Regions from separate parts of the Bacillus sp. F9_6S_D1_P_5 genome, predicted to be linked through region 1. Evidence: riboswitches for the same ligand, from Rfam matches in the RefSeq annotation. Region 1 holds a riboswitch; each other region holds the start of a gene.
What was found. A riboswitch is a leader RNA that binds a small molecule or an ion and turns the genes downstream of it on or off. The one in region 1 is predicted to bind S-adenosylmethionine.
Positions count from the first base shown of each region.

Region 2: linked by a shared signal. The riboswitch ahead of ACUXEY_RS23440 (MetQ/NlpA family ABC transporter substrate-binding protein) and the one ahead of ACUXEY_RS02640 (M20 family metallopeptidase) in region 1 are both predicted to bind S-adenosylmethionine.
Region 3: linked by a shared signal. The riboswitch ahead of ACUXEY_RS23395 (ABC transporter permease) and the one ahead of ACUXEY_RS02640 (M20 family metallopeptidase) in region 1 are both predicted to bind S-adenosylmethionine.

Region 1 is NZ_JBTREW010000001.1:532,333-537,907, reverse strand. It holds gene ACUXEY_RS02645 (MDR family MFS transporter) at 60-1,310, opposite strand; gene ACUXEY_RS02640 (M20 family metallopeptidase) at 1,635-2,840, opposite strand; SAM riboswitch class I at 2,929-3,030, opposite strand; gene ACUXEY_RS02635 (AAA domain-containing protein) at 3,106-5,415, opposite strand; gene ACUXEY_RS02630 (VOC family protein) at 5,527-5,575, shown strand, end outside.
Region 2 is NZ_JBTREW010000024.1:48,892-54,466, forward strand. It holds gene ACUXEY_RS23425 (FAD-binding protein) at 1-1,100, opposite strand, end outside; gene ACUXEY_RS23430 (DUF6612 family protein) at 1,211-1,975, opposite strand; gene ACUXEY_RS23435 (NAD(P)-dependent alcohol dehydrogenase) at 2,121-3,029, shown strand; SAM riboswitch class I at 3,110-3,224, shown strand; gene ACUXEY_RS23440 (MetQ/NlpA family ABC transporter substrate-binding protein) at 3,310-4,122, shown strand; gene ACUXEY_RS23445 (methionine ABC transporter ATP-binding protein) at 4,135-5,175, shown strand; gene ACUXEY_RS23450 (methionine ABC transporter permease) at 5,150-5,575, shown strand, end outside.
Region 3 is NZ_JBTREW010000024.1:40,802-46,376, forward strand. It holds gene ACUXEY_RS23385 (ABC transporter ATP-binding protein) at 1-605, opposite strand, end outside; gene ACUXEY_RS23390 (ABC transporter permease) at 562-1,566, opposite strand; gene ACUXEY_RS23395 (ABC transporter permease) at 1,584-2,501, opposite strand; SAM riboswitch class I at 2,636-2,741, opposite strand; gene ACUXEY_RS23400 (DUF3951 domain-containing protein) at 3,124-3,276, shown strand; gene ACUXEY_RS23405 (hypothetical protein) at 3,295-3,798, opposite strand; gene ACUXEY_RS23410 (multidrug effflux MFS transporter) at 4,049-5,299, opposite strand; gene ACUXEY_RS23415 (DUF3981 domain-containing protein) at 5,427-5,575, opposite strand, start outside.

The sequences.
Region 1 (5,575 bases):
CGTTTTTAAATGGTATTTTATTAGCTTGTTATTGATTTACAAGCTTCTTTAATAATTGATCATTCATTATGCATAGTTGTATTTGAAATCATACGAAATACTTTCACATAGAAAACTGCACTAACAAGGGTACAAAGTAATATAATTCCGAACACAACAATTGGAGATAGCCATGTAGAAAATACAATCATTATTGGTGCAATAAAACGCCCAATGGTAAACTGTAAATTAGATGCTGCCATATACTGTCCTCTAGAATTTTCAGGTGCATATTTACTGACAAAACTATGCACAACTGGCGAACGAATCAATTCCCCAATAGTTAATATTGCCATAAAGCCAAACAGTAACCATATATTCGTCGTTAGACCTATTAAAAACATACCGGTTCCAAATAAAACATTAGAGACAATTAAAACATTTCGGTCGCTCCAATTCTCAAAGTATTTTGCAACAGGTAAAGAACATAAAACAAATAAAATCCCATTCAACCCCATCATCCATCCGAAAATTTCAGTATTACTTAGAGAGAATGAACCAGTACTCCATGAGAAAAGAGATTGTGTTGGTACAAATTCTTTTACATATAACGCAAGGTAAAGATCGAGTTGCATGAAAGCTATCATAATGAATATTCCAGCAACTATATAAAGAGCGAAAATTTTATCACTAAAGATTTTCGTATAATTATTCCATTGTTCTTTAAAGATTTTCGATATTTTGTTTTTGTCCCTATTATTTTTAGAAGCTTTTGGAAACGTTTCTCTAATTATGAAATAGATTGCTATAAAATAAATAAATGTAACAATTGTACAAGTCCATAACAATTCACTTCGATAATGAAAGAAGAAAAATGAACCTAACACTGGTCCAAATACAGCACCAATATTATTTGCTGTAACAAAAGTGGCAAAGACTACCCTTCTATCCTTTTCTGGCACTATATCAGCTATCATTGCAGAACTTGCTGGACTGTATATTGCCCCGCTAATTCCAATACCGATATAGGCTAAATAATTAATCCAATGTGAATGAGATAAAGCAAAAACCGCAAACATTGCTACTTGTATGATTGTGCCTAATAGCATGACAGGTCGACGCCCTAATCGATCAGCTAAATATCCACCTAACAAATTACCTATTATGCCTACAAGAGGTATAATTGCCATTAAAATTCCGCCAATTGCTTTACCAAAAGCATCGCTATAGTATATTGCCATAAACGGAAAATACATCCAAAACAATGTATTGAACATAGTTTCGCCAATCAATCTAGTTTTTAAATTTCTGTCCCAAGATAACCATTTCAACGTAATACATCCCCTATTTTAACTTGTCAAATATTCACTATACATTCTATAAACTGTCAGTCCAAGGGAAATATAATAACATAAATTGAATTTATTTTACAAATTAATATAGAAATATAAATTTTAATTACAACACATTCTCTAGTTATTATCCTTTAATGCAATTCGAACTCACAGATCACCGTTACTATTAAACTAGACTAGACCAGATTTAAGATATCACTAAAGAAATAAATGATTCATAAATAGAAAAGAACATTGATTTTTCAATGTTCTTTTCTATTATTTCTGCATATGAATTAGATTTATATTCGAAAAAGCGCCTTACCCTTGATTCCTCTGCGCCTCTTTAAACTCCTCCTTCACCTTATCTAACAATCCTTCTTCCGTAATTAATCGATACGCCGTATTTGCTAGTGCTTTTGCTGATGTAATTAACGCTTTGTCTCCAAGTTCTGAACGTGCTGCTTCTCTAAATTCATTCGTATGTGCAATTAAATCGTCTGAACCAATTTTAATGTACGGATGAATGGTCGGTACGACTTGACTTACGTTTCCTGCGTCTGTTGAGCCGATGCCAAATCTTTCTTTCCGATTTACGTCTTCACCTTGTAATTCTAGCTCTTCGGCTACGACTTCATTAAATGTTTTTGTTACGAGTAGTTCATCGATTTCATTTTGGAATTGATGAATTTTCACTTTCGTACCTGTTGCTAATGCTGCTCCCTCTGCGATATTTCTTACTTTCTCTGTTATTTCCGCACATCTTTTTCTCGTTGCTGCGCGGATGAAGAATCTTGCTGCAGCGTAGTCAGGAATAATGTTAGGTGCTTTTCCGCCCTCAGTAATAACGCCATGAATTTTCACATCTGACGGAAGTTGTTGGCGAAGTGCGTTAATGCTGTTATACAGCTGAATGACCGCATCTAATGCGTTAATTCCTTCTTCTGGTGAAGCTGCGGCGTGAGCTGCTTTTCCGTAAAAATGAAAATCAAGTGGATCGACTGCTAGTGATGGACTCGTTGTCGCTGTTTTTCCACTCGGATGAATCATAAGTGCCGCATCAATATCTTTAAATAAACCAGCCTTTACATAACTCGCTTTTGCACTACCGTTTGGTCCTCCTTCTTCAGCTGGTGTTCCAAACACGACAACTTCTCCCCCAATTTCTTCAAGCGTTTCTGATAATGCGATTGCTGCCGCAACGCTAATTGTGCCAATTAAATTGTGACCACACGCATGACCAAGTCCTGGTAAAGCGTCATACTCAGCTAAAAATGCGATAACTGGTCCTTGTTTTCCTGAGCTTTTTCGCGCGATAAAACCTGTTTCATGTCCAGCTATATTGTGCTGCAACTGAAACCCTGCGCTCCCTAGCAATAAACTTAACGTTCTTGATGCGTAAAACTCTTGGTTACCTATCTCCGGATTCGCATGAATATCATGACTTGTTTCTATGTACTTTTCCTTATTTCTTTCAATACTCTCTTCGATTGTTTTTCTTTGTGACGTTACTCCAGTAGCTCCCATTTTTCTTCCCCCTTATATTTTCACGTAAAAAAGCCTCTTTCTAAAAGATAGAAAGAGGCTTCTGCATATACAGTCAAAATGAGCTTCTTTCTTATCTTTCAAGTTACCTTGCTGGAATTGGCACAGTATTCATAATGAATCCGCTGCCGAGGTGTCATAGGGCCAGTCCCTCAACCTCTCGCGATAAGAATTTTCATAAAATTATATTAAATTACATTCATTCTAAGTTCATTCTGATTAAAAGTCAAGGAATTCCTATCCGAATTTACCGGATATCTAAAAACCCTTTTAATACACCAATTGTTTCTGGTGCTTGCAGTCTTGCACATACGTACGGAAATTCCGTACTACCTTCAAACATCATTTGGGATGTGAGTGGCGCGCCTGCCCAGAAGATTTCATCATCAATTACGATAAATGGGAATGCTTTGTTTTGTCTTTGTAACTTTACATTTTTTAATGGAACTGGTCCATCACTATACACTGTTATTTGCGCATTTGTACGCATTAATGCTTGCCATACTCGCTTATCCACTTGTTTTGTACTTGGAAGTGAAATAATAATTTTTCGTTTTGCGGCTAAAATATCTTTCAATAACCCTTTCGGCTCTTCAAGATTCATTTCCATAAACCAACGTAATCGTTTCGAAATTTTTCGCTCCCACAATTGTCTTGATGTCGTGCGATCATACACATCTCCGTGACGTTCTATATGAGCTGTTAATTGCGATAACGCTTGTTTTCTCGAAAGATTTTTACGCATATAATGACAATCTGATAGTTGAATGAACTTCCCTCTCGCCCTTGTCACTGCTACATTGACGAGGCGATGATTTTTATGGTCAAAGAATAATACACCAGGTCGTTCTTGCGGATAACTATCCACTGTATCAAATATCATCATATCTCTTTCAGACCCTTGAAACTTATGAACTGTTGCTGCTAAAACTGGTATATTTTGATATTTCGTTCTCTGCAATATTTCCCTGATACACGTTGATAAGAAACGGGATTGTGCTCTGTAAGGTGTAACAACACCGATCGATTGAACACCGTCTAACAATCCAATTAACATCATTTGCATCGCTACTAAACCAGACATAATGTTAAAACGAGAACCAGATGCAGCGTCTTTTAACGAAAAAGCGCCCATTAATCCCGTATCAAATAAAACACTCGCCTCATTTGCGAACGGTTGTAGTTGCGCAAGTTCTTTTCGCTCTGAAACAGACGGATGATCATATACTCTATTTTTATAAATAAATGAGTTTGTAAACTTCGAAATATCTGCATGCATACGCCTTTGCTCCTGCAACATGAAGAGGTTTGGATGTGCTTCTGATTTATTGACAGACTCAACAATTCCAGCATGATAAAACATATCTTCCCCAAGCCATTTTCGAACGAGTTCATGGTTCGCCATCGCAATTGGAGGTAACTGTAAAAAGTCCCCACAAACGACGATGCGTTTTCCAAGTGAAGCAGCTAATGCAATTTGCGGAACATATGCCATACTCACTTCATCTACGACAACTAAATCAAATGTACGCTCATAAATAAGTGAATCAATGGCACATTTCGATAAAGTTGCGCCGATTACTTTCGCATTTTCAATGTATTCTTTTTCTACTTCTTTAATTTTCGCTTTTTGCTTTCGAAGGTCACTTTCAATCTCTTGTATACGCTTCTTATCAGCAGAAGTCGCTTTATACGATAAAATCTTTTCGCGAAGATCTTGTCGTGTTTCTTCTAAATAGAGTCTTTCTTCTCCCCAAGATCCGTTCGTCGTTTCAACTAACTTCGACGCAAGTAACGTTTCATGATTTCGTATATGATCATGCTGGCTATAACCGTAACGAACAATTTCGCCAGGTGTCCATTTCTTTTTCTTCTCAATTTGCTTCGTTACTTCACTCATTAATACGTCCACTGCCGCATTACTATGAGCTAATACAAGTACCGATTTTCCTTTTTGATAATGAGCCGAAATAATACGTGATAAATTGTAAGACTTCCCTGTTCCAGGCGGTCCCCACACGTACGTCGTCGGATTGTAAAACGAACGATACGCCAATTCATTTTTCGGGTTCTTCATCTTCTCAATATGCTTCGGACTGCTCGTCCCGTCAACAAGACGCTTTATACGATTACGTTTTAATTTATCTTTATGTGCTTCTTTTAATCGCTCTTGTAGTTGCTCTAACAATTGCCACGGTTCACTATATAAAACCGCTTCTCGTATTTCACCTTGTATATAATCATTTAATTTCAGCTCTATTTCTAATCCATGTACAGATAATACTTCCCCTGTCGCTTCTTCGCCATCGAATTCAATTCGAATTGGTGAACCTTCAGGTAAGCTTACTTCCGATATAAGCTGAAATACGTATACTGTACTTTCATAATCTGTATATAAAAAACGACCGTTCATGATAGAAATTTTACTACCACCTATCGTTTTCCAATGTTTAATTTCATACGCTAATGCATAATGCCACTCTTTCATCGTTGCCGATAATGAAGGAGTTTGAGTAGGTGTATTCATCGTATAATCTCCTTCCTTCTCCCCAAACATACTTTCTCACTATACCATATAACACGCTAAAATTTGTAAGGTTTTTATCTTGCTTATTTTCTTAATTTTCAATATTATTTTATATATAATTTTCAGAAAGAAGGGTTGCACATGCCAGTTAGAAGAATAGAACACGTAGGACTTATGGTTGCAAACTTAG
Region 2 (5,575 bases), on a different contig from region 1:
TCACTCAAAACATTTCGCAAGTCATCTATATATACTGCAAAACTGTCTATCGGTACGAAATACTCCTGTAAAACCTCGGTTAAATTTGGGTTATCATATTCCATAAAGGCACTATCCGATCTCATTACATTATTTCGCGTTTCGTACTTACCATTTGTACGTTCAAAATAACTTCTTTGTATATCCCAAAATGTACCTTTTCCCCAATCACTATAGCGTGATAAACCGAGTAAAAACTTTGGCGCAGCTATAATATTTTCTTCTTTTAATTTACTGTACTCTCTCAACTTCTGCTGATCTTTTGCTAATACATAATCTGTCACATACATTTCTTTTAAAAATGAATGTGGGGCAACAGAAATACGTGCTAAATGCATACGTATATCCTCATCCCTCCGCACTTTATTCTTAAAATATGAAGAGTATTCCTTATAATCTAGTACCTTCGTATGCGTTTCATACAATTCATCGTTTGTTAACTTTAGCGTCACATCTAAAATCACGCCAAACAATCCGTATCCCCCAATTACATACGGAAACAAATCAGCATTCTCTTCTCTACTTACATTACGCACCGTACCATCTGCCGTTAACAATCTAAATGACTCTACTGTATCAATTAATGCTTCATGACGAATGTCACGTCCATGTACATTTACACTTAATGAACCACCAACAGTAAAAATATTTTGCGACTGCATTACTTGAACCGCAAGACCATACGGATTGATTTTCTTTTGAATGTCATTCCATGTGACACCGCTTTGTACCCTAATCCTCTTCTTCTCCGGATTAAACTCTAATATTTCATTATATCCTTTCATATCAAGCATCGTACCGTTCGGATAATACGTCTGTCCGCCTTGGCTATGTTGCATACCTGCGATAGAAATTTTCTCCCCAGAAACATTTGCATCTTGCACAACCTGTTTTAATGAAATTTCATCTTCAGCACTTTCAACACGTTTTATTTTCGTCGGGAGTAACTTTCCTACATCGCTCATAATCGGATGATTTAATTGCTCTTTATATGTATTTACAGATGTCGCAAGCAACACTGTATAAGCCATCATAACCACCGCTATCTTTCTTTTTTTCAAATGACACTCTCCTCTTCTACATCTTTTCCTCTTCATATTGTACCTATTTTCCTATGAAGAAAGTATACAAAAAAGAGGGCACCTTATTTTAGGTCCCCTCATCAAAACTGTTACTTTGCTGCTGGCAATTGTATTGGGTCAAACTTTTCGTACGACGTATACTTTGCGTTCGTAATAATGTGTGCTTTATCCTTGCCATTACTACTCATAATCATGTCTATCTTTGCTGATTCATATTTAAAATCTTTTGTAATGATATATTCTGCATCCACTTCTTCTATTTTCGCATTTTGTGCTTGTAACATTTTCTTCTGCGTTTCATCCATGCTAGTTAACATACTTTCTGTTTCTTTCCCTTTTAATGTAAATTTCAGTTTATATTTATCTCCGCTTTTCTCCATCTTCATTTTATCTAAAACTACTTCCGGTACTTCTAATTTATCTATAATATCTTGAGTCGCTTTCATTCCACCAGCGTTTAATTGCTCCTCTGGTACGGTTATAACTTCTCCTGTATTAGGATTTTTCACCTCACCAGCAACTTTACCATCCACAGTATACACTACAACATCTGTACCGGAAATATTCATTTCAGAACGAGAATTCTTTGTCTTTGGCTCTAATTGCATCTTAGCCTTTAATATATCCATCTCTGTTCCCTCAGCTTTTACCCCTACACCATATGTCATCGTTACATGCTCTTCATTTTTAAAAGCTTCGTTCGTTTTCTTGAAAACATCCTTCGCTGCTAATTCCTTTTCTTTTTGAACTGATTCTTTTTTCGGTTCATCCATCTTTGCTGTTTTCTCATTACTACACCCTGCCCCTAGACTGATTGCAAGTACTAAACTTGAAACAAAAATAATTTTTTTCATAATGTCGCCCCCTTTCCAAAAATAATATCACCTCTTTTCCTATGAAATCTATATAATTTTTAATCTATATTCTCTATATAGCGACATGTTTAATGAAGATTTTAAATATGATATAAATAACAACAACTCATTTCAGGAGGTCATTATGAAAGCAATTATTTGCACAAAGTATGGACCACCTAACGTTCTTCAGCTTCAAAATATAGAGAAACCTACGCCTAAAAAGAACGAAGTATTAGTTAAAATTCACGCAACAAGTGTATCGACTGGAGATTGTAGAATACGCGGTTTTAATAGTCCCCTCTTATTTTGGATTCCTATGCGGATCATATTAGGTTTCAGAAAACCGAGAAACCCTATACTTGGTGTAGAATTAGCTGGAGAAATTGAGGAAATTGGAACAGATGTAACTCAATTTAAAAAAGGTGATCCTATTTTTGCATTAACAGAACTAAACCTCGGCGGTTACGCCGAGTACACATGCGTACATGAAAGTGGATTAATAACATTAAAACCTACCAATGTGACGTATGAAGAAGCGGCAGTTATTCCTTTTGGTGGAACTTCAGCATTGCATTTCCTGAGAAAGGGCCTTATAAAAAAAGGGCAACAAGTGCTCATATATGGTGCCTCAGGATCGGTAGGAACAGCTGCTGTACAACTTGCTAAATATTTCGGTGCGACCGTTACGGCTGTTTGTAGTAATTCAAATTTTGAACTCGTTCAATCTTTAGGAGCTGATAAAGTAATTGATTATACGAAAGAAGATTTTACTAAGAGGCGCGAGCGCTACGATATTATATTTGATGCAGTTGGGAAGTATAAAAAATCCCTTTGTACAAATACATTAACACCCAATGGAAAATATGTATCTGTTAATGGAATGATGGCAAAGGTAAGTAAAGAGGATATGATTCTACTAAAAGAACTAACTGAAACAGAACATTTAAAACCTGTTATTGATAGAACTTACCGATTAGAAGAAATTTCTGAAGCGCATATGTATGTGGAAAAGGGACATAAAAAAGGTAACGTTTCGATTACCTTAAAATAAAATATATTCAGAAAATAACATTGACAATTCTTTTTGTAAGATTTACTATTAGTACCATATTAAAAAACTACATACACATACTCTTATCAAGAGTGGCGGAGGGACTGGCCCGATGATGCCCGGCAACCGAGCTTATGACGTATAAGCTAAGGTGCTAATTCCTGCAAAACGAGTTTTCGTTTTGGAAGATAAGAGAGGATCCTATTTTGTCTATTCGGCACCTCTCTTATTTTTGAGAGGTGCTTTTTATTTTGGAACGTATATGAAGGGGGAACTATAGATGAAAAAAGTATTATTGAGCATTGTAAGTGGAGCGGTATTATTGTTAGGTGCATGTGGTGCTAATTCCGATAAAGAGGTAAAAACGTTAGATGAGAAAAAGATTACTGTCGGCGTAACGGGTGGACCGCATGAACAAATTTTTGAAAAGGTGAAAGAAGTGGCAGCGAAAGACGGACTCGAAATTGATGTAAAAGTATTTAATGATTATGTAGCACCAAACGTATCTTTAGATGAAAAAAGCCTCGATGTAAATAGCTATCAAACGAAATCATATTTAGACGTATTTAAAGCTGAACGCAATATGAAATTAACTGAAGTATTTTCAACAGTAACATTCCCTATGGGCGTATATTCTAAAAGCTTAAAAGATGTAAAAGACTTAAAAGAGGGCGATGCGATTGCTGTGCCAAATGATCCAACGAATGAACTTCGAGCTTTAAAGCTATTTGAAAAAGCAGGTGTTTTAAAAGTGGATCCAAAGGCTACAGAAAAAGCGACTGCGAAAGATGTAATTGAAAATCCGAAAAATTTAAAGATTGTTGAATTAGAGGCATCTCAATTACCGACACAACTAAGTGAAGTGAAAGCAGCTGCAATTAATACAAACTTTGCATTAGGTGCAAAATTAAGCCCTGCGAAAGATTCTATCTTCCGTGAAGGAAAAGATTCACCATATGTGAACTGGGTCGTTGTTCGTACTGAAAATAAAGATGATGCCGTTGTAAATAAATTAAAGAAAGCTTATCAATCTAAAGAAGTAAAAGAATTTATCGAGAAAAAATTTGATGGTTCTGTTTTACCGTCTTGGTAGGAGCTGACGATAATGATTGAATTAAAAAATGTATCCAAAGTATTTACAACAAAAAAGGGGAATGTGGAAGCTCTTAAACCTACTTCCCTCCAAGTAAAAAGGGGCGAAGTATTTGGAATCATTGGATATAGCGGCGCTGGTAAAAGTACATTAATTCGATGTGTAAATTTATTAGAAAAACCAACGACAGGAAATATCATTGTCAACGATCAAGACTTAACAACTTTATCAGCAAAGGAACTTGCAAAAGCGCGACAAAAAATCGGGATGATTTTTCAAGGATTCAATTTACTTAAAACTGTTACCGTTTATGAAAATATTGCATTACCGTTACGCCTTGCTGGCATTCCAAAAACGGAGATCGAAAAAAGAGTAGAAAAATATTTACGCATTGTCGACCTTTTCAACCGAAAAGATGCCTATCCGAGTGAACTTTCTGGTGGTCAGAAACAACGTGTTGCCATTGCACGTGCACTATCCCATGAACCAGAAGTGTTATTAAGCGACGAAGCAACGAGCGCTTTAGACCCAGAAACAACGGAATCTATTCTTGATCTATTATTAAAGATTAATGAAGAAATTGGGATCACAATTTTATTAATTACACATGAAATGAATGTCATCCAGCGTATATGTGACCGAGTTGCTGTCATGGAACATGGAGCAGTAGTTGAAAGCGGGACTGTGAAGGATATATTCACAAACCCACAACATGCAACAACGAAAAAATTCGTAAATAGTGCATTTGCAGCGAAGATTCCTGAAGACGTACAGAAAGAGCTACAAAGAACCGGAGAAATCGTAACACTTTCATTTATAGGAACTTCTCCTGGCGAACCAGCGTTAGCTATCGCTACAAAACGTTTTCAAGTGTATCCGAATATTTTATCCGGTAATATTACACAGTTAAAACATGAAGCATATGGGAAACTGATCATTCATATGCAAGGTGAAAAAACTGAAGTAGACCGTGCTTTATCATTTTTACAAGAGCAAGGGATCATCGTAGAAGGAGGTAGAACAGATTATGGGAAACAAGTCCTTTTTGGATGAATGGGGTAAAGTCATATGGGAAGCAACCATTCAAACATTTCAAATGACATCTATTTCACTATTCATCTCTATCCTTATTGCACTACCACTTGGCGTCACACTTGTTTTAATGAGACCTGGTGGGCAGCACGAAAATAAAATCATTTATCCAATTCTGGATACAATTATTAATATCATTCGCTCTCTTCCGTTTATCATTCTACTATTCTTTATTTTACCTTTTACAAAGTTTCTAATGGGAACATCGATTGGTGTGCAAGGTGTCATCGTACCACTTGTCGTATTCACGGCCCCTTATATTGCAAGGTTAATGGAAACGGCTTTATTAGAAGTGGATCGTGGTGTTATTGAAGCTTATCAAGCGATGGGCATTTCTACTATAAAAATCATTTGGCACGTT
Region 3 (5,575 bases), on a different contig from region 1:
TCTTTTCTCGCCTTGAGCAACTCCATAATTTGCTTTTGAATCGTTACATCTAATGCAGTTGTAGGCTCATCTGCAATAACGAGCTTTGGGTGACAAGCAAATGCAATTGCTAAACAAATACGTTGTCTCATCCCTCCACTTAATTGATGTGGATACTGTTCAAAACGTTTCTCTGCTTCATGTATCCCTAAATCATTTAATAAGTTAATTGCAATTTCTTTTGCTTCTCTTTTCGATTTTTTCTCGTGTTGCAAAATTACTTCTGTAATTTGTCTTCCTACCTTCATCGTCGGATTTAAAGAAGACAGAGGGTCTTGAAAGATAAAAGAAATATCTTTCCCTCGAATTTGATTCCACTCTGATTCTTGTAAATTCGTTAATCCTTGAGATTGGAAAGAGATACTTCCATCATCGATGTGAATAGACTCTTGATTTAGTCCAATAATAGATTGTGCTGTAACACTTTTTCCTGAACCACTCTCTCCTACAAGTGCAACGATTTCACCTTCGTTAATAGAAAAGGAAACATGTTTCACAATCGCTTGCTTACTATTCTCTTTTTCAACGGCTAACGTTACGTTTTCTAAAGATAAAAGCTGTCCCATGTTTTTTCTCCTTTCGATTCCTTTTTACGATTTTTGGATCAATTGCATCTTGCAAACCATCACCAATTGCATTAAATGCAAACATAATGAGCGCAATCATGATTGCTGGGAAGAATAATTGCCACCATTCTCCGCTCAGTAATGTCCCGAGTGCATCGTTCGTCATCGTTCCCCAGCTCGCTGCCGGTGATTGTACTCCAAGTCCGATAAAGCTTAAAAATGATTCTGAGAAAATAGCTGCCGGAATTGTAAATGATAAATTTACGATAATAATGCCTGTTAAATTCGGAATGATGTGTCCGTATATAATCTTCATATGCGATGTACCTAATCGCTCTGCTGCAATAACAAATTCTCTTTGCTTTAAGGATAATACTTGTGCCCTAACGAGACGTGCCATGCCAATCCATCCTGTTAATGCAAGGGCAATAATAATTGTAAAAAGCCCTGGTTTCATAACGATTAATAATAAAATAACAATTAATAAATATGGGATACCGTATAACACTTCAATCCCTCGTACAATCCACTCATCAATTAACGTTCCAAGGCGACTACGTCCTCTCACATATCCACTAAAGCCACCGATTAGTACACCAATTCCTATATCAAGAGCCGCTGCCACTAATCCAACTGTTAGTGAAATTTTCCCTCCAGCCCAGGTGCGCGCCCATATGTCTCTTCCTAGATCATCTGTTCCGAACCAATGCTCACTACTAGGGGGTAAGTTTGTTGCTTCTTTTACTTGTTCACTCGCAGTAAATGACGTTAAACTTTCGCCAATCAGTGAAAAAACAATAATTAGTAATAGCGTCACTGCCCCTAAAACTGCTATAGGGTTTGATATAAACTTGCGAAACACTTCCTTCTTTCGGCTAATCGTTTGCTGCTCTTTATTTATCGTTAATTCTTTTTTCTCTTCATTCGTTAATAACTGTTTATTGATTTCATAAACTCCCATTTAAATGTCCCCCCTCCTTACGTAATAGAACGAATACGTGGATCAACAATACGGTGAATAATATCTGTAACGAAAATACAAGAAATTAATAATGCACTATAGAAAATCGTCGTTCCCATAATGACCGGATAATCCCGGTTAAAAATACTATCTACAAAATATTTTCCTAGACCAGGAATGGAAAATATTTTTTCAATAACGAAAGTCCCTGTTAAAAGTCCAGCCATTAACGGCCCAACAAATGTAAGAACTGGAACAATTGCATTTCGAAGGGCATGCCTTATAATAATCTTCTTAATTGGTATACCTTTCGCTCTTGCTAATTTAATATAATCACTCTGCAATACTTCAATCATATTAGAGCGAACAAATCTCGTAATCACTGCAATTGGTCCTAATGCTAATGCGAAGGATGGCAATACCGTATGTTCGAATGTGCCCCAAGACGCTACTGGTAACAATTCAAACTGTATAGCAAATACTTGTATAAATAGTGGCGCTAAAATAAAACTTGGAATAGATATACCGAGAATCGCAAGTAAGCTCACACTATAATCAATTACTTTCCCATGATATAGGGCTGCAAATGTACCTGCTGCAATTCCGACTAATAATGAAATAATAAGTGCTTGTAAACCAATAATTGCTGACGGACCAAATCCTGTCGTTATAATTTCTGATACACCTTGACCTGTAGATTGAACAGATTCACCAAAATCAAAATGAACTACGCCATCTAAATAAGCGACATATTGATTCCATAACGGTTCATCGAGGTGATACTTCGCCCTCATATTCTGTATTACTTCCTCTGGAAAGATTTTCGCATCTGATGAAAATGGATCCCCAGGAATGATATGCATAATCAAAAATGTTACTGTCGTAATGACCCATAGCGTGAAAACCATAACCGATAGTTTTTTAATAACATACACTTCGATAACCCCCTAAACAAATGAATTTACTTTGTTTTATTGACATATTTGTTCCTATTACTTTTCCGCTTCTTAAAATACAAAAAGCCTTGATCTTAAAAAATAAGATCAAGGCTTAATAAACGAAGGCCCATCACTTATCTTTCAAGACTTGCTTGCTGGAATTAGCACGGTGTTCCTACTACAGAACCCGCTGCTGAGGTGTCATAGGGCCAGTCCCTCTACCTCTCTGGATAAGTAAATTGCTATATTATTATTTGGTTCAAATTGTATATTTCGAATTATAATTCTGAAAAAATGAAAAGTCAATCAAATTGGATATATTTAGAAAAATCAGTTTTTAATGTCGTTTATCGAAATTACGGTTTTCACTTATAATAAAAAGAAATACTGTTAAAGGAGTTATAAGATGGATCCCTTACTTCTTGCTACTATAGGATTACCCTTAACAATCGTTATACTTGTCATCATCGGGGTCTATAAAGTGAAACTTTAATCAGTGGGGGATGTTCATCCCCCACTGATTATTAGTTGAACCAATCGGGCTTTTACGGGCAGTTGATCCCCTACCTAACTTCTTTGCTTTCACTGAATTTTGAGGTGGGGAGCTTACTGCCCGTTAATGCGAGATAAACTCTTTATTAAAAAGAAACGTATCACTTCTTTTTATACTCCATGCGATAATATTACCGGTCAAACCATTTCTGAATTTCACGAAGAACAGAAGGCATTAGTATCCGAGGATGAAGACGGAGATGGTAAGAAGAAAAAATAACCTTGCGCATACGCAAGGTTATTTTTTCGTTTCTGCTTGAAAACGTTTATAGTATGTCGATGCTGTTGAAAAATTAATTTCTATATCACGAATCAAAGATGAATCTTCTTCTTTAGCTAACTTCTGTAATTTTTTCATCGCTTGTTCTGCTTCATTTAAGAAGCCAACATACATTTCATGTTCTTGTTCTTTCGACTTCGGCACACGAATTTCTTTACGTATGTGATCTATATCTTCTAACATGCCCGTTGTTACCTTCTGCACGTCTTCTTTATATGTAGCATTCGTTATTTCCTTACCGCCCTTTTCTTTTGCCACTTCCCATAACTGTAATGCTTTATTAATTTCTTTATTCATTTTCATATCGTATTTTTCATGTACTGCACGGTATTCTTTCATCTCTTCTGTTTGCTCAGTAGATTGCTCTACCTTTTCTTTCGGTTCTTTCGTATCTTTATTTCCATTACATCCCGCTAGAAGGATCATACTTCCCATTACAGCAATACCCAAAACCTTCTTCATCTCTTCTTCTCCTTTTATCTACAGCTACTACTCATTATAGTTTCTTATATCTTCACTTGTTATTATACCGAGAACATCCTACTTTTTACACTTAAGACGATAGCTTAATATACATGCCTACATTTTTGTCACAGTATCGTCACTTTATGCAAATAACTTTTGCATCACCTTACGAAGCTGTATGCGTTATTTCAAAGAAATGAAAAAAGAGCTGATTCAAAACGTATTTGAATCAGCTCTTTTTTATAATTTAAGCCTCTAAATTTTGTCTTTGTTGCATTTCAAACTGCTTTTCACTTCTTCTGGCCATAAATAGATAACATAATACAGCACCAATTTCACAAAGAGCGATTACAACCCCCATCGGTAATGCGGTGTTACTTCCCCCAATACCTACTAACGGTGCAACAAGTGCTCCTGAGATGAACTGTAATAATCCTAATAAGGCCGATGCTGTTCCTGCAGCTTGTTTCTGATTTCTCATCGCTAACGAGAACCCAGTCGTTGAGACAACCCCGACACTTGATACGACAAGGAATAATGAGCATAAAACACCAATTAAACCTATTCCGAGCACGATTGTCAGTAATAAAGATAGGCCACCAACAGCTGCGATAATAATACCAGCAACAAATAATGTCTTCTCATTCACTTTCCCTGCTAAACGACCTGTTACCTGACTAGCAATGATAATACCGATACCGTTGATTGCAAAGAATAAACTAAATTGCTGTGGCGACGCTCCGTATATGTTCTGCAACACAAATGGTGAGCCTGAAATGTACGCAAACATTGCCGCCGTTACTAGCCCTTGTGACAATGCATATCCCATAAACAGACGATCCTTTAACAGCTTTCCGTACGTCGCCAATGTTCCTGACAATCCACCCGTTTCTCTCTCTTCGGGAGGTAATGTTTCACGTAATACGAAAGTAGCTGATATTAACATGAATACACTAATTGCTCCAAGAACGATGAAGACACCGCGCCATGTTGTAAATTGTAACAATTGTCCTCCAATAATCGGTGCCAAAATAGGCGCTGCTCCGTTTACTAACATAAGCAGTGAGAAAAACTTCGTCATTTCAGAACCTGAATACATGTCACGTACCATCGCACGTGATATAACAATCCCAGCCGATCCTGAAGCCCCTTGTAAGAAGCGCAATAACACTAAACTCCAAATAGAAGGTGCAATAGCACAAAGTAAAGAAGAAGCAACATAAATAATAAGAGCAATAATAAGAGGTTTGCGCCTTCCATAAATATCACTAATTGAACCGACAAATAATTGCCCTACTGAAAGCCCAAGTAAACAAGCTGTTAATGTTAGTTGCGCTAGGGATGCACCTGTCTGTAAATCATCCGTTAATTTCGGTAACGAAGGCAAATACATATCGATAGATAACGGCCCAATTGCCGTAAGTGTCCCTAGTACAAGAATCATCCATAACCTATTTGTCTTTACAGGTTTATATATTTCTTGATTAACTCCATTCACTTTTTCTGTTCACCCTTTCCTATACATAATGAATCGTAACAATTATAGTTACAACATAAACATACGTCAAGTATAGCGCATTTTCCTGTTTTATACTGTAAAAAAAAGCGATAGAATTTCTATCGCTTTACTTTTTCAAATTGCTATTTGCAAATTTAGATACGGAAGACATCGCCTCTCCTGTATCTAAATATGTGATTTGAATTGGATCTCCCACTTCTGTAAACATAGCATATGGGAATTTTTTCACAGGTATCATAAATACTTTTTGTTCAT